4 regions of the Pseudomonas sp. App30 genome follow, and region 2 is predicted to be linked to each of the others. Evidence: riboswitches for the same ligand, from Rfam matches in the RefSeq annotation. Region 2 holds a riboswitch; each other region holds the start of a gene.
The links. A riboswitch is a leader RNA that binds a small molecule or an ion and turns the genes downstream of it on or off. The one in region 2 is predicted to bind cobalamin.
Positions count from the first base shown of each region.

Region 1 (4,482 bases), 1.2 Mb from region 2:
CGCTGCGCCAGGCCAGGTCCTTGAAGCTGATGGGGCGGCTGATGATGCGCCCGTCCAGCTCCGGCAGGGCGATGTGCATGGCCAGGTCGCGCGGGCCCAGGCCCTGCTCGCTGGCCTCCCAGCCGGGTTGGTTGTCCTGGGCGCAGATGGCCTGGATCACCGGGATGTCGCGGCGGAACGGCCGCAGGTGCGGCGCTTCCGGGCTGGACTGGGCAAAGCCGGTGGTGTTGAGGATCACCGCCGCGCCGACTTCGTCCATCCAAGCCTGCACCTGGCTCAGGCAGCCGGCCTCCTTGAGGCTGGCCACGGCCATGGGCAGCGGGTTCAGGCCGGCCGCCAGCAGGCGCTGGCAGAACACGTCGACGAAACCGGTGTTGGCCGCCTGCAGGTGCGAGCGGTAGAAAATCAGCGGCACCACGGCCTGGCCGGGTTGCCAGTCGGCCTGCCACTGGGCCAGGCTGGCATCATGGTGGGCCGGATGATAGATGGCGGTGCGCGGCAGCGCCTGGGGTTCTGCCCAAGCGTAGTCGCGACCGAGAAACTGGCTGGCCAGGCAGTTGAACAACGACAACGCGTTGCCCATGCCGCCCTGGCGCAGGAAGTGCCACAGGCGTTCGCCCACCTCGCGGCCCACGGTGCCCAGGTCACTGAGCTCGGGGTCGGGGCGGTCGTCGCCGGGCACCAGGATCAGTTGCACGCCGCGTTCCGCCAGCGCCACCAGCTGCTCGACGCCGTAGCGCCAGTAGCCGATGCCGCCGTGCAGGGAAATCAGGATGACCTTGGCGTGGCGCAACACCTCGTCCACGTACAGGTCCACGGAGGCGTGGTTCTGTACCTGCATGGGGTTGGCCAGGCGCAGGCTGGGGAAGTCGTCCGGCAGTTGCCGGGCGGCCTCGGCCAGCAGCGCCAGGTGCGAGTCACCGCTGCAGAGAATCACCAGCTCGGCCGGTGTCTGGCCCAGGTCGGCGATGCTGTCGTCCGGCACGAAACCGCCGGGCTGGGTTCTCAGCAGGTGCATGGCTTAACCGTTCAGGGCAGCGCGCAGCTGGCTTTCCAGCAGGGCCGCGTCCAGCTCCTGGCCGATCAGCACCAGGCGCGTGCTACGCGCTTCTTCGGCGCGCCAGGCGCGGTCGAAGTGCTTGTCGAAACGGGTGCCCACGCCCTGGATCAGCAGGCGCATCGGCTTGCCCGGAATGGCCGCGAAGCCCTTGACCCGCAGGATGCCGTGCTTGACCACCAGGGTGGTCAGGGCGTCGAGCAGCTGGGCTTCCGGCGCTTCGGGCAGCTCGATGGAGATGGAGTCGAAGGCATCGTGGTCGTGGTCGTCGTGATCATCGTCGTCGTGGTGATGATCGTGGTGGGTCAGGCGGCCGTCGATGTGCTCTTCCGACTCGGCGCCCAGGCCCAGCAGCACGTCCAGCGGCAGGCGGCCGCTGCTGGCTTCGATGACCTTGACCGCCGGCGGCAGTTCCTCGGCCACTTCGCGGCGCACGGCGGCCAGGGCCTCGGGCTCGATCAGGTCGGCCTTGTTGAGGATCACCAGGTCGGCGCTGGCCAGTTGGTCGGCGAACAGCTCGTGCAGCGGCGATTCGTGGTCCAGGTTGGGGTCCAGCTTGCGCTGGGCGTCGACCTGGTCCGGGAAGGCGGCGAAGGTGCCGGCGGCCACGGCCGGGCTGTCGACCACGGTGATCACCGCGTCGACGGTGCAGGCGCTGCGGATTTCCGGCCACTGGAAGGCTTGCACCAGCGGTTTTGGCAGGGCCAGGCCGCTGGTCTCGATGAGGATGTGGTCGAGGTCGCCACGGCGGGCCACCAGTTCGCGCATCACCGGGAAGAATTCTTCCTGCACGGTGCAGCACAGGCAGCCGTTGGCCAGTTCGTAGACGCGGCCGGTGGCCTCTTCCTCGGTGCAGCCGATGGTGCACTGCTTGAGGATTTCGCCGTCGATGCCAAGCTCGCCGAACTCGTTGACGATGACCGCGATGCGGCGGCCCTGGGCGTTGTCCAGCATGTGGCGCAGCAAGGTAGTCTTGCCCGAGCCCAGGAAGCCGGTGACGATGGTGACGGGAAGCTTGGCCAGTGTTTTCATCGGATGCCCTTGGCAATATGGCGGGCAAACGGGACGAGAACCGCGGGTGCCGGGCACGCGGGTGCATTCGCCACCGGATCACCCCGCCCGGTTGTAGTGGAAGTCTGTCGAGGCAGGTCTCCTGGCTTGCGGCGTGGGCTAGAAAGCCGACCCTGGCGCCTTCCCGCGTGGAACGCAGTGGCATTGCCGGGGCGCGCACCGCTTACAGTTGCGGGGGCAGCTGCGGCTTGGACCGCATTCCCATCTTGGCTCCGCGTGGCGGAGAACCTCGAAGGTGCAAGGCTACGCAGTGTGGGGGGCAAGGTCAACATCGCCCCGTAGCCGCTACCTGCGGCAGCGGCTACGGGTATAGTGGTGGCTTGCAATGTGCGGACGCCTCCCATGCCTGACCTCTACGCCGGCTTCGGCTGCCAGCGCGGCTGCCCCGCCAGCGTGCTGGCCGACCTGCTCGACACCACCCTCGCCCACCACGGCCTGAGCCGCGGCGACGTGACGGGCGTGGCGAGCATTGACCTGAAGGCCGACGAGGCCGGGCTGCTGGAACTGGCGCAGGCGCTGGACGTGCCATTGACGCTTTTCAGCGCCGCGCAGCTCGCGCCTTTCGAGCCCCGGCTGACCCACCGCTCCGCCGTCGCCTTCAGCCACACCGGCTGCCACGGCGTGGCCGAAAGCGCCGCGCTGGCGCTGGCCGGGGCCGGCAGCCAGCTGCGCGTCAGCCGGCAAAAGAACGCCAAAGCCACCCTGGCGTTGGCACAAGCGGGCCCGATTCCCGGATAATCACCGCCTCGCACTTGAATTTCGCTCAAGCAGCATTCGTTTTCTTCAGGATTTGCACATGACCGTCTACTTCATCGGCGCCGGCCCCGGCGACCCGGAACTGATCACCGTCAAGGGCCAGCGGCTGATCCGCCAGTGCCCGGTGATAATCTACGCCGGCTCCCTGGTTCCCGCCGCCGTGCTCGAAGGCCACCAGGCCGAACAGGTGGTCAACAGCGCCGAGCTGCACCTGGAGCAGATCATCGACCTGCTGGCCGCCGCCCACGCCCGCGGCCAGAATGTGGCGCGGGTGCATTCGGGCGACCCGAGCCTGTATGGCGCCATCGGCGAGCAGATCCGTTGCCTGCGCGCACGCGGCATTCCCTTCGAAATCATCCCTGGCGTCACCGCCACTGCCGCCTGCGCAGCCCTGCTGGGCGCCGAGCTGACGCTGCCGGGGGTGTCGCAGACGGTGATCCTGACCCGATATGCCGACAAGTCGCCGATGCCTGAAGGCGAAGCCCTGCACGACCTGGCGCGCCACGGCGCGACCATGGCCATTCATTTGGGCGTGCAGCATTTGTCGAAAATCGTGCTGGAGTTGCTGCCCCACTATGGTGCCGACTGCCCCATCGCCGTGATCCACAAGGCCAGCTGGCCGGACCAGGACTGGGTCACCGGCAGCCTCGCGGACATTGAAGCCAAGGTAGCGGCGAAGGGTTTCCGCCGCACGGCGCTGATCCTCGTCGGGCGGGTGCTGGACACTGACTGTTTCGGCGAGTCGGCGCTCTACCGCGCCGGCCACGCGCACCTTTACAGACAACCCCTGTAGCAGCGGCAGCCCTGTGGGAGCTGGCTTGCCAGCGAGCTGTTGAGGCCCTAAAAGCTCGCTGGCAAGCCAGCTCCCACAGGTGGCCGCTGCTACGGAGAATTGAGCCAGGAGTTTTTATGCGCCGGATTGCCTGTTTGATTTATCCCGAGGTGATGAGCCTGGACGTCACCGGGCCGATGCAGGTGTTCGCCTCGGCCAACGAGGAGCTGGCGCGCCTGGGCCGGGCGCCCGCCTACACCCTGCTGATGCTGGGGGAACAGGCCGGCCCGGTGGCGACCTCGGCAGGTTTCAACCTGTATGCCGAGCAGCGCTACCACGACACCGACCCCGCCAGCCTCGACACCCTGCTGGTGCCCGGCGGGCGCGGCGAGGCGGCGCAATTCGCCAACCAGCCGCTGCTGGCCTGGCTCAGCCGCGCCGCCGCGCAGGTGCAACGCCTGGGCTCGGTGTGCTCCGGCGCGCTGATCCTGGCCCACGCCGGCCTGCTGGATGGCCACCGCGCCACCACCCATTGGGCCGACGTGGAAGCGCTCAAGGCCTTCCCGGCCATCGATGTACAGGGCGAACGCCTGCACACCTACAGCCGCGCCAGCCGCCAGCGCTTTACCTCGGCGCTGGCCCTGGTGGAAGACGACCTCGGCCGGCCTATCGCCCTGGCCGTGGCCCGGCGCCTGGTGATGTTCCTCAAGCGCCCCGGCGACCAGGCGCAGTTCAGCCCGCACCTGGCGCCCCAGGCCTGCCGCGCGCCGCGCCTGGGCGCGCTGCTGGAGTGGATACCCGGGCAGCTGGGCGGCGACCTGTCGCT
Region 1 covers NZ_CP133165.1:1,469,979-1,474,460, forward strand. The annotation lists gene cobN (cobaltochelatase subunit CobN) at 1-1,018, opposite strand, end outside; gene cobW (cobalamin biosynthesis protein CobW) at 1,022-2,089, opposite strand; cobalamin riboswitch at 2,183-2,375, opposite strand; gene RAM80_RS06545 (cobalamin biosynthesis protein) at 2,471-2,866, shown strand; gene cobM (precorrin-4 C(11)-methyltransferase) at 2,925-3,677, shown strand; gene RAM80_RS06555 (GlxA family transcriptional regulator) at 3,794-4,482, shown strand, end outside.
Region 1: another riboswitch for cobalamin. It lies ahead of cobW (cobalamin biosynthesis protein CobW); the one in region 2 lies ahead of RAM80_RS01220 (TonB-dependent receptor).

Region 2 (4,482 bases):
GCCTGGAACGGCGACTGGCTGTGGAACCAGCCCGGCGCCGGCGCCCAGGGGTCTACGTAGTCGCCACCGACATCGGTGTAGGGCGAGTTGTTGGCCAGGCCGAAGCGGATGCGGTTGTACTCGGCGCCCACCACGGTCTTGCTGGCCAGGCCGAACAGGCGGTGGTCGAAGGTGAAGGTCTGGCGGTCGCCCAACTGTTCTTCGTGGTGCTTGATTTCCAGGTAGCTGCCTCGCAGCAGCTGGCCCTGGCTGCTGTCCCAGCTGTAGCTTTCGGCGTTGCGCCAGTGGCGGCGGCTCTTGATGTAGTACAGCTCGTTGCTGGCGCTGATGGCATCGCTCAGGGACCAGTCGCTGGTCAGCCGGGTCCATTGGTCGTCGTAGTGCTGCACGGCGTTGCGCACGTTGTAGTTCTTGTCGCGCAGGCTGTCGTGGTAGTGGCCGTCGATCAGCGGCGTGCCCAGGTAGCTCATGGGGCGGCTGTCGCCCTGCTCATGGGCCAGGGTGAAACTCAGGTCGTCGCTGGCTTGCCAGCGCAGGGCGCCGCTGAAGGCCAGGCTTGAGGACTGGCCACGGTCTACCCAGCCATTGCTGCTTTGCTGGTCCAGGGTCAGCCGGTAGCTGAGGCGCTCGCCCAGCGAGCCGCCGCTGTCGAACGCGGTCTGCTGGCGGTCGTCGCTGCCGTAGCCCACGCGCAGGTGGTTGCTGATGGCGCCCTCGAAGGGCTTCTTGGGGATCACGTTGATCACCGCGCCGGTGGCACCTTCGCCGTTCAGCACCGAGGCCGGGCCGCGGATCACGTCGATGCGCTCCACCATCCACGGGTCCACCGGGAAGGTCTGGGTGCCGGCGCCGGTGTACAGGCGCGCGCCGTCGAATAGGGTCATCACTGACTCGTGGCCGCTGAAGCCGCGCGCCGACAGCGCCGTATTGCCGTTGCCCGGCGCGGCGATGCTGGTGATGCCGGGCGCACGGGTGGCGGCTTCCTGCACCGTGAGGTTGTTGCGCTGGTCGATGGCGTCTTCGTCGAGGCTGCTGATACTGGCCGGGGTTTGCAGCGGCGTCAGGTTCAGGCGCGAGCCTGCGGTGCCAGGGGTGGCCAGCGCGGTGTCGGCGCGTTCGCTGATGGTGGTGGCCGGCAGCGCCAGCTCATCGGCGGCGTGCACGGGCAAGGACAAGGCCAGGCACGGGGCCAGGCGGTGAAGCAGGGAAGTGCGGGACATGCTGTTCCAACTACAGTCAGGAAAAGATGAACCCGGAGGGACACGCATGGCAAATCGCGGGCGCAAACGCCCACGGAAACCGGCCTGCGCCCGCCCACCGCGGGTTGCCAATTGAAGCGTTTGCAGGCCGGTCTCCGGGCTTGCGAGGGGCATGAACGCGCCGCCTTCCCATGCACGATGCACAGTGGCCTGTTGACGCGTTCGCTCGCTTACCGTTGCGGGGGCAGCGCCGGACTGATCACCAAAGTGACGCACCGGCTTCCCGTTTCACCCTGAGCACGGCGGCTGAGGGCACCTGAAACTGGCGCGCATTCGACCACTGATGTGGATCCAGGTCAATGTCTGCGCCTCGATACAATCCTGTAGCCGCTGCCGAAGGCTGCGCTGGCCGGCATGAACACTGAATATCTCCAGTGCATGAAAAGGCCAGCGCAGCCTGCGGCAGCGGCTACGCAGCGTCGCGCCAATGGGGTATATTGCGCGCCATTACAGAATACATACCGCAGTACACTTCAAAGGAGCAGGCATGGCACGGGGTGGGATCAACAAGGCAGTGGTGCAAAAGGCGCGTGAGGCGCTGCTGGCGCGGGGCGAGAACCCCACCATCGACGCCGTGCGCGTGGCGTTGGGCAACACCGGTTCGAAGACCACCATTCACCGCTATCTCAAGGAGCTGGAAGAAACCGACCAGCGCCGCCAGGCCCCGCGCGAGCACCTGACCCAGGAGCTGGGCGAACTGGTAGGCCGCCTGGCTTTGCGCCTGAAAGAGGAGGGCGACGAGTACGTGCAGCAGGCCCAGGCGCGTTTCGACCTGCAGAAAGCCGTGCTCGAAGCCGACCTGGCCGAAGCCGCCAAGGCCCACGCCGCGTTGCTGCAGCAGTTCGAGATCCAGGCCGAGGCCCTGGCCAGTGAGTCGGAGCAGCTGGCCACCTGCCGCACCTCGTTGCAGGCCGAGCACACCCGCAACGCGCGGTTGGGCCAGGAATGCAGCGACCTACAACTGCGCGTGCAGGAGAAGGACGAACACATCCGCTCGCTGGAAGACAAGCACCAGCACGCCCGCGACGCCCTGGAGCACTACCGCCAGGCGGTGAAGGAGCAGCGCGACCAGGACCAGCGCCGCCACGAAAGCCAGGTGCAGCAGGTGCAGGTGGAAGTGCGGCAGTTGCAGCAGAGCCTGATCGTCAAGCAGGACGAGTTGATGCGCCTGAACCGCGACAACGAACGCATGCTGGTGGAGGCACGCCAGGCGCGCAAGGATCAGGACACCGCCACCCAGGCCCTGGCCGACAAGGCCGCCGAGGCCACGGCCCTGGCCACGCAATTGGCTCAGGCGTTGGGCGCGCGCGAGGCCCAGGCCCAGCAGATCGAGGTGCTGCGCCAGGAGCAGGCGGCCCAGGCTAAGGCCAGCAAGGCCCAGGTGCTGCGCGAGGCGCGCCTGGAGCAACAGCTGCAACAGGCCAACGCCACCTTGGCGCAGTGGCGCGCCGACCGCGCCGCGGCCAGCGCCGAGTAACGCCGCTCAGGGCTCGGAAGGGGTATCGTCCGGGCCCACCGGGTGCAGGCCGCTGCGCAGGATGCGCCGCACCCGCTGCATCTTCTCCACCGAGCCGGGCACACCGTTGCCCATGTCCAGCAGGGCCTGGGCGCACAGCTTGGGGCCGTAGCCGTCGAGCTTGGCGAATTCCTCGCCGGACATGTGAATGGTCTTGAGGGCAAAGGCCAGCAGGTTGTCGCCGGGGTTGGGGCCGTTGAGGATGCCCTGGATCATGTACGCCAGGGCCTGGCGGTACTGGCCCTGGGTGTGGATGGCGGCGCAGTCGATGTCGGTGCCGGCGAAGGTCTGCACCATCAGCCGGCGCATGACCTCGTCGAGCAGTGCCGGTTCGCTGCCGTCGTCCTCGAACACCTTGGTGCGGCGCAGGGGAATGACGTTGTCGTCGTGATCGCTCATGGGTACTCCTTGTGGTGACGCTACAGGGAAAGTATGCGCCATTGCGTTGCGCTGTCCATAATCCGCGCGGCGCTGTCCAAGCCAGGCACCGCTGCCGGCGGGCACACTGCAGGTCTGCCTTTGCCATCAGGAGCCCCTCCATGACCGAGTACGTGATTGCCCCACCGCCCGCCGCCAGCGTCGCCATTGCCGGCGACAGCCGCCGTTTCCCCGTGCGCCGGGTGTTCTGCGTGGGCCGCAACTATTCCGAGCACGCGCGGGAAATGGGCCATGATCCGGACCGCGAGCCACCGTTCTTCTTCTGCAAGCCCGCCGACGCCGTGGTGCCGGCCGAGGGCGTGATCGCCTACCCGCCGCTGACCGCCGACCTGCACCATGAGGTGGAACTGGTGGTGGCCATCGCCGAGGGCGGCGTCGACATCGCCCCCGAGCAGGCCCTGGCGCATGTGTGGGGCTACGGCGTGGGCCTGGACCTGACCCGCCGCGACCTGCAGGCCCAGGCCAAGAAGCAGGGCCGGCCGTGGGACTGGGCCAAGGGCTTCGACGAATCGGCGCCGTGCACCGCGCTGATCCCGGCCAGCACCCTGGGCCACCCGGCCAGCGGCGCCATCTGGCTCACGGTGAACGGCGAGGAGCGCCAGCGCGGTGACCTGGCGGACCAGATCTGGGCGGTGCCTGACGTGATCGCCTACCTGTCGCAATCGGTGGCGCTGCAGCCCGGCGACCTGATCTTCACCGGCACCCCGGCCGGCGTCGGCGCCTTGCAGCCCGGCGACCAGGTCAGCGCCGGCATCGACGGTGTCGCCCAGTTCCAATTGCGCATCGGCCAGCGCTGACAGCCGCCGCGCCGCGCTTTAGACTGGCGGCGTCTTTCCGGCTTTCGAGGTTGCTGCCATGTCGTCCCTGTCCCGCGTGCCCACCTATGGCATGCAGCAGCGCAGCAACCGCGAGGATTTCTACATCCGCGACAAGCAGGAGCGCGAGGCGCTGACCTCGCCGCACCGCCACGAATACTTCCAGATCCAGGTCAACCTGGGCGGCGACACCGTGCAGCACATCGGCGGCGCGGTGCGGCCGTTCCCGCGCAACGCCCTGAGCTTTATCCTGCCGCACCGCCTGCACTTGATCCCGCACCCCGAGCACGGCAACTTCATGCTCATCAACTTCGCCCAGGGTTTCCTGCTGCCGCACCTGGCCTGCGACCCGCTGGACCTGGAGGACGTGCCCCTGGGCCAGGCCCCCGAGCTGGCGCCGTTCCAGTGCCAGGAGCACCTGGACTTCATTCTCGACGACCACGCCTTTGCCGAG
Region 2 covers NZ_CP133165.1:265,881-270,362, reverse strand. The annotation lists gene RAM80_RS01220 (TonB-dependent receptor) at 1-1,220, opposite strand, end outside; cobalamin riboswitch at 1,328-1,534, opposite strand; gene RAM80_RS01215 (DNA-binding protein) at 1,747-2,736, shown strand; gene RAM80_RS01210 (hypothetical protein) at 2,743-3,174, opposite strand; gene RAM80_RS01205 (fumarylacetoacetate hydrolase family protein) at 3,315-4,010, shown strand; gene RAM80_RS01200 (helix-turn-helix transcriptional regulator) at 4,069-4,482, shown strand, end outside.

Region 3 (4,482 bases), 2.9 Mb from region 2:
AGCTTCAACAGCCGCGGGAAGTTGCGCCGGGCGTGGGCGGCGTAGATCAGCGGCGGGCGGATGATGACCACGTCCATGGTCGTGCCCTGCGCCAGCGCCCGCAGGCCCTCCTCGGCTTCGAACTTGGAAATGGCGTAGTCGCCGTCCGGCACCGGTACCGAGGTTTCGTCAAAGGGCGTGCCGGTGGTGAAGGAGCCATTGACCCCTACCGAACTGATGAAGATCAGCCTTCGCACGCCGGCTGCCAGCGCCTGGCGCGCCAGGGCCAGGGTGCCTTCGAGGTTGGTGCGGCGGTATTCGGCCAACGGGTCGGGACTGGTGTCGCCCTGCAAGTTGAGGCGCGCGGCGATGTGCACCACCACCTCGATGCCCTGCAAGGCGCCGGACCAGTCGGTTGCAGCGGCGATATCACCCACGGCAACCAGCGGCACGGGCCCTGCGCCCGCCGAACGGCTGGTGCCCAGCACCTGGTTGTCGTGCTGCGCTGCCAAGGCCTCGCAGACCGCCTGGCCGAGGAAGCCGGTGGCCCCCGTGACGAGTATGTTCATGGCGCTCCTGAAACCTGTTGATTGAATATCATGCTCCTCGTTCCTGCACGCCCACCTCGGTAGCGCCCTTGCTGGGGGCCCGCTGCGCCAACCGAGCGCCCAGTTGCTGGCCCTTCAGCTCCACGTAGCGATAGGTGAGCATGGCCAGCCCTACCACCATCAGCAGCACCGCCACTGCCAGCAGGTTGTTGAGCAACACGCTGCCGGTGTCCACGTAGCGCTTGGGGCCAATGGACGGTGCGAACGGCGTGCCGGTGAGCTTCTGCAGCACCATGAAGCAGGACACCACGCAGAACCACACTGCCGCGTGGGTCATGTAGATGGAGTAGGAAACCTTGCCGATCAAATGAAAGACCCGGCCCTGCAACAGTCGGGAAACGGCACCACCGTCAAACGCATAGACAACCACCACCGCGCAGAACAGCACGCGGGCCAGCGGCATTTTGTTGTCCAGGCTGGAGATGAGTAACGCCACCACCAAGGCCACGGACAGCAGCTCAAGGCCGGTGAAGCAGGCGAAACCGGCGCGGATCCGCGTGCTCAGCCGGCGGTAGGCCATGTAGGCCAACGCCCCTCCGAAGAAGCACAACAGCCCACGCAGGGCCTTTGGCGTCAGCCCGCCCAGTTCCAGGTACAGCGCCAGTGCGGCCAGCGCGGCGATGGCTGCCCAGCCCCACAGCCGCGCGCTGCCACGCAGCAACAACGCCGCCAGGAACACCATGTACATGTAGTACTCGACGCTGATGCTCCAGGCCGGATAGTTGAACGACAGCGCTTCGGTAAAGCCGGTCCACGACTGGACCAGCAGGGCGTTGGGCAGTATTTCCGAGAGCGCGGTGGCCCCGCTGAACGGCTTCGAGTTGAACGCGAGCCCCTTGCGCCAGGCAATCGCCTTGCCCACCTCCAGCGCAATGAACACTAGCAGCATCACCCAGTGCAGCGGGAACAGGCGCAACGAGCGCGTGATGAAGAAACGGCTGAAGTCCACGCGCTCCTTGCTGCCGTAGGCGTGGGCCAGCACAAAGCCGCTAAGCACGAAGAAAAACTCCACGAACAGGTCGGCGTTGCGGAAAAACGCCAGCTCGGTGAAGCTGCCCGGCAAGCCGATGTGGTACGTCACCACCGCCAGCGCGAACAGGCCGCGAAAGCTGTCCAGCGCCTGGAACCTGTTTGCGCCTTGCATGGCTGCGCCCCATGTGGAACCTGCAAGCCAAGCGTAGCCGCTCAGGCCTGCCTCGCGCGGCCAATCTTCACGACGTTCATCGGGCAAAGAGGTACACTTACCCGGCTGTATCAATGTGTTTCGAAAAAAGAAGACGGTCAAAAACCGCCGCGGTCGCGCCACTGTAGTCGGCACCTTGCCGTAAGCCAGACCTTTTTTCGACCTATCCACCGTAACCGGGACGCGTAATCCCTGAGGTAATCATGGCCTATAGCACTACTTCGCAAACCGACATCTCGATCCCGACCATTCCCCTGAGCGAAATCCTGCCGTGGGCGATTTTCGGCGGCCTGCTGCTGATGCTGGCAATCTACTTCGTTGGCGCAGAACAAGGTGCCACCGCGCTGTTCAAGGGCATGTACGTCCACGAGTTCGTGCACGACGGTCGCCACCTGCTGGGCTTCCCCTGCCACTGATCCCTTCGAGGTGTTTCACATGACTGGTCGTTTACTCGTCAGGGGCATGCTCGTCGGTCTGTTGGCCGGCATCCTCGCCTTCGGTTTTGCAAAAATATTCGGTGAACCCCAGGTTGACCGTGCCATCGCCTTCGAAGAAGGCATGGCGCACATGCACGGCGACGCCGAGGAACCCGAGCTGGTCAGCCGCGAGGTGCAGAGCACCTTCGGCCTGCTGACCGGCGTGGTGGCCTACAGCGTTTCCCTGGGCGGCATCTTCGCCCTGGTGTTCGCCTACTCGCTGGGCCGCATCGGCAAGGTCGGCCCGCGTGGCCTGTCGGCGCTGCTGGCCCTGGCGGCCTTCGTGGTGCTGATCCTGGTGCCGGAAATCAAATACCCGGCCAACCCGCCGTCGGTAGGCAACCCCGACACCATCGGGCTGCGCACCCAGGTGTTCTTCATGATGCTGCTGGTATCGGTGGTGGCCGCGGTCATCGCCGTCAACGCCGCGCGCAAGGTCATCGCCACCTCTGGCGTGTGGGCTGGCGCCATCGCCGGCGTGGCCCTGTACCTGGTGATCATGGCCGTGGCCGGTGCGCTGTTCCCCACCATCAACGAAGTGCCGGCGAACTTCTCGGCCGACGTGCTGTGGAAATTCCGCACCTCGTCGCTGGGCATCCAGCTGGTGCTGTGGACCACCGTCGGCCTGGTGTTCGGGCCGGTGGCGGAGCGGTTGCTGCAACCCAAGGCGCGCTTTGCCCACGCCTGATCCACGCTGCTCGAAGAGAACCGCGCTCCGGCGCGGTTTTTTTATGCCTGCAGTCTCGCCCGGCTACCTCCCCGTAGCCGCTGCCGCAGGCTGCGCCGGCCCTAAGCCTCGACGCAAGCTCTCCAGCGTACGACATGGCCAGCGCAGCCTGCCGGCAGCGGCTACGGAGTGCAATCTGGACAGTGAGCCGATTAGCTGACTTAATCGGCTCACAAAATGAGCCGATTAGGGCGTCATTCAAGCCAGTATGGATGGCATATCCGCCACTACAACATGACCGACCTGCGCACCCTCCCCCTCGACGAAATCGACCGCAAGCTGATCGCCGCCCTGCAGATCAACGCCCGCGAAAGCGTGGCCGTGCTCGCTCGCCAGCTGGGCATCGCCCGCACCACGGTGACCTCGCGCCTGGCGCGCCTGGAGAAAGGCAAGGTCATCACCGGCTACGGCGTGCGCCTGGGCCAGCGCCTGGCCGACGGCGGCCTGCAGGCCTACGTGGGCATCACCGTGCAGCCGCGCTCGGGCAAGGAAGTGGTGCGCCGCCTCAGCGCCATGGGCCAGGTGCAACAGCTGTGCGCGGTGAGCGGCGAGTTCGACTACGTGGCCTGGCTGCGCACCGACTCGCCGGAGCAACTGGATCAATTGCTCGATCAGATCGGCAGCGTCGACGGGGTGGAAAAAACCACTACGTCGATCATTCTCAGCAGCAAGGTCGACCGCGGGCAACCAGTCTGATCAAGGGTTTCGTCATATTGCAGCGAAACACGTCATTACGACGACACTCTGCGCCTTAATTACGACACGACCGCTCCCTAAAATGGCTGGCATCCCTTTCCTATACTGAAAGATCCGCTCAGTAGCCGCCCATAAGGTCGACCATGACTCAGCACAACCGCCACCCCGCCGACGGCAAGAAGCCGATCACCATCTTCGGCCCGGACTTTCCCTTCGCCTTCGACGACTGGATCGAGCACCCGGCCGGCCTGGGTGTGATTCCCGCCGAGCACCACGGCGCCGAGGTGGCCATTGTCGGGGCGGGCATCGCCGGGCTGGTGGCGGCGTACGAATTGATGAAGCTGGGCCTCAAGCCGGTGCTGTACGAAGCCTCGAAAATGGGCGGCCGGCTGCGCTCGCAAACGTTCGAGGGCACCCAGGGCATCGTTGCCGAGCTGGGTGGCATGCGCTTCCCGGTGTCCTCCACGGCGTTCTACCACTACGTGGACAAGCTGGGGCTGGAAACCCGTCCGTTCCCCAACCCGCTGACCGCCGCCTCCGGCAGCACCGTCATCGACCTCGAGGGCCAGACCCACTACGCCCGCAGCATCGCCGACCTGCCGGCGCTGTTCCAGGAGGTCGCCGACGCCTGGGCCGACGCCCTGGAGGCCGGCTCGCAGTTCAGCGAGATCCAGCAGGCCATCCGCGACCGCGACGTGCCGCGCCTGAAAAGCCTGTGGAACACCCTGGTACCGCTGTGGGACGACCGCACCTTCTACGATTTCGTCGCCACCTCCAAGGCGTTCGCCAAGCTGTCCTTCCACCACCGCGAGG
Region 3 covers NZ_CP133165.1:3,127,087-3,131,568, forward strand. The annotation lists gene RAM80_RS14565 (NAD-dependent epimerase/dehydratase family protein) at 1-548, opposite strand, end outside; gene RAM80_RS14570 (acyltransferase family protein) at 577-1,731, opposite strand; cobalamin riboswitch at 1,804-1,941, shown strand; gene RAM80_RS14575 (CbtB domain-containing protein) at 1,974-2,186, shown strand; gene RAM80_RS14580 (CbtA family protein) at 2,206-2,934, shown strand; gene RAM80_RS14585 (Lrp/AsnC family transcriptional regulator) at 3,208-3,669, shown strand; gene RAM80_RS14590 (flavin monoamine oxidase family protein) at 3,813-4,482, shown strand, end outside.
Region 3: another riboswitch for cobalamin. It lies ahead of RAM80_RS14575 (CbtB domain-containing protein); the one in region 2 lies ahead of RAM80_RS01220 (TonB-dependent receptor).

Region 4 (4,482 bases), 1.9 Mb from region 2:
GTAGCGGCGGCGTGCGCATCGACAGCCTCGATGACGCCTACTGGAGCAAGACCTTTATCGAAGCCAAGCGTGCCTTGGCCATGGCACCGACCACGACTATCGCACGCAAGTAAGCAGTCTGGGCGGTACTCGCAGCGGCGGCGCACTGAAAAGTGTGCCGCCGTTGCGCGTTTTCGGGAATACAAGCTAGTCTTCAACGGCAGTTGAATCAGGATGGTTCTGTTTATGTCGCTAACGGCCCGTTTCGCGCTATTACTCTTCGCAGGCCTGCTCACCGCCTGCGCTGGCCACAAGCCGCCACCTGCGCCTGCGCCGGTGTATCAACCTTTTGTTTCAGCTCCCCAGCAGCCCCTGTCTCCCCAGGCCGATGACGTCCTGATGCGCGCCATCGGGCTGGTCGGCACCCCATACCGCTGGGGCGGCAACACGCCGGATTCGGGCTTTGACTGCAGCGGCCTGATCGCCTACGTCTATCGCGACGCGGCCGGCATCAGCCTGCCGCGCTCCACGCGGGAAATGATCAGCATGCGCGCCCCCGATGTCAGCAAGGATGCCTTGCAGTCCGGTGACCTGATCTTCTTCGCCACCAGCGGTGGTTCGCAGGTCAGCCATGCCGGCATCTACGTGGGCGAGGGCCGCTTCGTGCATGCGCCGGCCACAGGTGGCACGGTGAAGCTGGACTACCTCAACAAGCCGTATTGGCAACACGCCTACCTGAACGCCAAGCGCGTGCTGCAACCAGCAAGCCTGGCGCATAACCCTTGATGCGCCTGTGGGAGCTGGCTTGCCAGCGAGCTGTTCGGGTTTCCCCCAAAGCTCGCTGGCAAGCCAGCTCCCACAGGTTGTTTACTTCTCAGCCGTAATCCGCCAGATCTTGTTCCCCACGTCATCCGCCACCAGCACCCCGCCCTTGTGGTCCTCGGTCACGCCCACCGGCCGGCCCATGGCCTGTTCCTTGTCGTTGAGGAACCCGGTCAGCACGTCGATCGGCTGGCCGCTGGGCTTGCCGTCCACGAACGGCACGAAAATCACTTTGTAGCCACTGTGTGGCTTGCGGTTCCACGAACCGTGCTGGCTTACGTAGGCGCCATGGTTGAACGGCGCCGCCAGCCCGCCGCTGGTGCTGGCAAAGGTGAAACCGATGGAAGCGGTGTGCGGGCCCACGGCGTAGTCCGGGGCGATGGCCTTGGCCACCAGTGCCGGGTTCTGCGGGCTGACACGGTTGTCGATGTGCTGGCCGTAGTAGCTGAACGGCCAGCCATAGAAGCCGCCGTCCTTCACCGAGGTGATGTAGTCAGGCACCAGGTCGCTGCCGATCTCGTCGCGTTCGTTGACTGAGGTCCACAACTGCCCGGTCTGCGGCTCGAAGCCCATGCCGTTGGGGTTGCGCAGGCCGGAGGCGTAGATGCGGTGCTCGCCGCTGGCGCGGTCCACCTCCCAGATCGCCGCGCGGCCTTCTTCCTTGTCCAGGCCGTTCTCGCCGACGTTGCTGTTGGAGCCCACGGTGACGTACAGCTTGTTGCCCGAGGGGCTGGCGATGACGTTCTTGGTCCAGTGGTGGTTGAGCGGCCCGCCCGGCAGGTCCGTCACCTTGGTGCCCTGGCCGCTGATGGCGGTGGCGCCGGTGTCGTAATGGAAGCGCAGCAGGGCATCGGTGTCGGCCACGTACAGGTCGCTGCCCACCAGGGTCATGCCGAACGGCGAGTTGAGGTTGGCGATGAACACCGTACGGGTGTCGGCCACGCCGTCGCCGTCGGTGTCGCGCAGCAGAGTGATGCGGTTGGCGCTGGGCACCCCCGCGCCGGCCTTGCCCATGACCTTCTTCATCACCCAGCCCTTGATGCCCTTGGCGTCCTCGGGCTTGGGCGGCGCGTTGGTCTCGGCCACCAGCACGTCGCCGTTGGGCAGCACGTACAGCCAGCGCGGGTGGTCCAGGCCCTCGGCGAAGGCGGCCACCTGGGTGCCCTTGGCCGGTTGGGGTTTCTCGCCGTCGGGCCAGCCGATGGCGTCGGCGATGTTCACCGTGGGGATCAGTGTCTTGTTCGGTGCTGGCAGCTGCGGGTGCGGGCCGGTGCCGTCGGCCACCTTCAGGGTCGAGGACTCGCCGCAGGCCAGCAGCGTGCTGGAGGCGAGGATGATCAGGGCCAGGCGGGTCTTGTGCATTGTAATTGCTCGCTGAGGCGGAGGTATGTGCTGTAGAGGGGCGGGGTAGGGCAGTGGTTCCAATAAAACCCTGTGACGCGGCCTTTGGCCGCTGCTACGGGGAGTTCCGTAGCAGCGGCCGAAGGCCGCGTCCACAGGCGCTGCGGTGCAATAGCCAGGCCGCGTCAGGGCCGGACGCCGCCTGGCGGCAGCTGCTACAGGGGAGGTATGGCGAGCTTTAATTGACCTCCCACCCCCAACCCTCTAACCTTCCCGGCGTGTTTCAGGTGCCCTGCAGCCCCACGGCTGGCAGGGTGAAACAGGGAAGCCGGTGAGCCGCCGCAGGCGTGCGAGCCCGGCGCTGCCCCCGCAACGGTAAATGAGTCAAGGTCGCGCATGGCGCCACTGGGCCGAATTGGCTCGGGAAGGCGCGTGGCCCCGGGTGTGCATGCCCCCGCTCATGAGTCCGGAGACCGGCCTGGAACCCTTCTTGGCAAGCCGCTGGCTTGCCGGTCCCCTTTTGTTCTGTCGCGCGGGTGAGAGCGGCATTGACGAGTCTGTGCTGCGTCCGTCCGGGCGGCGGCTTTTCGTCGATGTCGCCTGTGTGCAGGTGTAGCGGAGAGCTGCGATGAGTGAATTCCAGGAACGTGAACAACGCCATCTGGCGCGCATGTTGCGCAAGAAGGCGATCATTGACGAGCGCATTGCCAATGCGCCCAACGAATGCGGGCTGCTGCTGGTGCTGAGCGGCAACGGCAAGGGCAAGAGCAGCTCGGCCTTCGGCATGCTCGCGCGCGCCATGGGCCACGGCATGCAGTGCGGCGTGGTGCAGTTCATCAAGGGCCGTAACGCCACCGGCGAAGAGTTGTTCTTCCGCCGCTTCCCCGAGCAGGTGCGCTACCACGTGATGGGCGAGGGCTTTACCTGGGAAACCCAGGACCGCCAGCGTGACATCGCCGCCGCCCAGGCCGCCTGGGAAGTGTCCCGTGGCCTGTTGCAGGATGAGAGCATCGGCCTGGTGATTCTCGATGAACTGAACATCGCCCTCAAGCACGGCTACCTGGACCTCGACCAGGTGCTGGCCGACCTGCAGGCGCGTCCCGCCATGCAGCACGTGGTGGTCACCGGCCGTGGCGCCAAGGACGAGATGGTCGAACTGGCCGACACCGTCACCGAGATGGGCATGCTCAAGCACGCCTTCCAGGCCGGCATTCGTGCCCAGAAGGGCATCGAGCTATGACCCAGCCGCGTCATTGCCCGGCGGTGCTGATCGCAGCACCCGCTTCTGGCCAGGGCAAGACCACCGTCACCGCCGCCCTGGCGCGCCTGCACCGCAACCAGGGGCGCAAGGTGCGGGTGTTCAAGTGCGGGCCGGATTTCCTCGACCCCATGATCCTGGAACGGGCCAGTGGCGCGCCGGTGTACCAGCTCGACCTGTGGATGGTGGGCGCCGAGGAAAGCCGGCGCCTGCTGTGGGAAGCGGCGGCCGAGGCCGACCTGATCCTGATCGAGGGCGTGATGGGCCTGTTCGACGGCACCCCCAGCAGCGCCGACCTGGCGCGGCACTTCGGCGTGCCGGTGCTGGGCGTGATCGACGGCACCGCCATGGCCCAGACCTTCGGCGCCCTGGCCCTGGGCCTGGCGCGCTACCAGCCGGACCTGCCGTTCGCCGGCGTGCTGGCCAACCGCGTCGGCACCCTGCGCCACGCGCAACTGCTTGAAGGCAGCCTCACCGAAGGCCTGCGCTGGTACGGCGCGTTGTCTCGCGAGACCGGCATCGAACTGCCCAGCCGCCATTTGGGCCTGGTGCAGGCCAGCGAGCTGAACGACCTGGACCTGCGCCTGGACGCGGCCGCCAATGCCCTGGCGGCAAGCTGCGAAGTCGCGCTGCCACCGCCGGTGACCTTCGCTGCGCCCACCCCGGTGCCGTGCGAACCGCTGCTGGCCGGCGTGCGCATTGCCGTCGCCCGTGACGAGGCCTTCGCCTTCACCTACGGCGCCAGCCTCGACCTGCTGCGCGCCATGGGCGCCGAGCTGAGCTTCTTCTCGCCGGTGCATGACCAGCAGCTGCCGCCCTGCGACAGCCTGTACCTGCCCGGTGGCTACCCGGAACTGCACCACCACACCCTGGCCGCCAACGCACCGATGCTGGCGGCGATTCGCGGCCACCACGCCGAAGGCAAGCCACTGCTGGCCGAATGTGGCGGCATGCTCTACCTGCTGGACGCCCTGACCGACGTTGACGGCCAGCGCGCCGAGCTGCTGGGCCTGCTAGCTGGCGAAGCGGTGATGCAAAAGCGCCTGGCGGCCCTGGCCCTGCAAGCCGTGGAGCTGCCCGAA
Region 4 covers NZ_CP133165.1:2,199,636-2,204,117, reverse strand. The annotation lists gene RAM80_RS10075 (C40 family peptidase) at 1-113, shown strand, start outside; gene RAM80_RS10070 (C40 family peptidase) at 226-765, shown strand; gene RAM80_RS10065 (PQQ-dependent sugar dehydrogenase) at 847-2,163, opposite strand; cobalamin riboswitch at 2,411-2,639, shown strand; gene cobO (cob(I)yrinic acid a,c-diamide adenosyltransferase) at 2,771-3,382, shown strand; gene RAM80_RS10055 (cobyrinate a,c-diamide synthase) at 3,379-4,482, shown strand, end outside.
Region 4: another riboswitch for cobalamin. It lies ahead of cobO (cob(I)yrinic acid a,c-diamide adenosyltransferase); the one in region 2 lies ahead of RAM80_RS01220 (TonB-dependent receptor).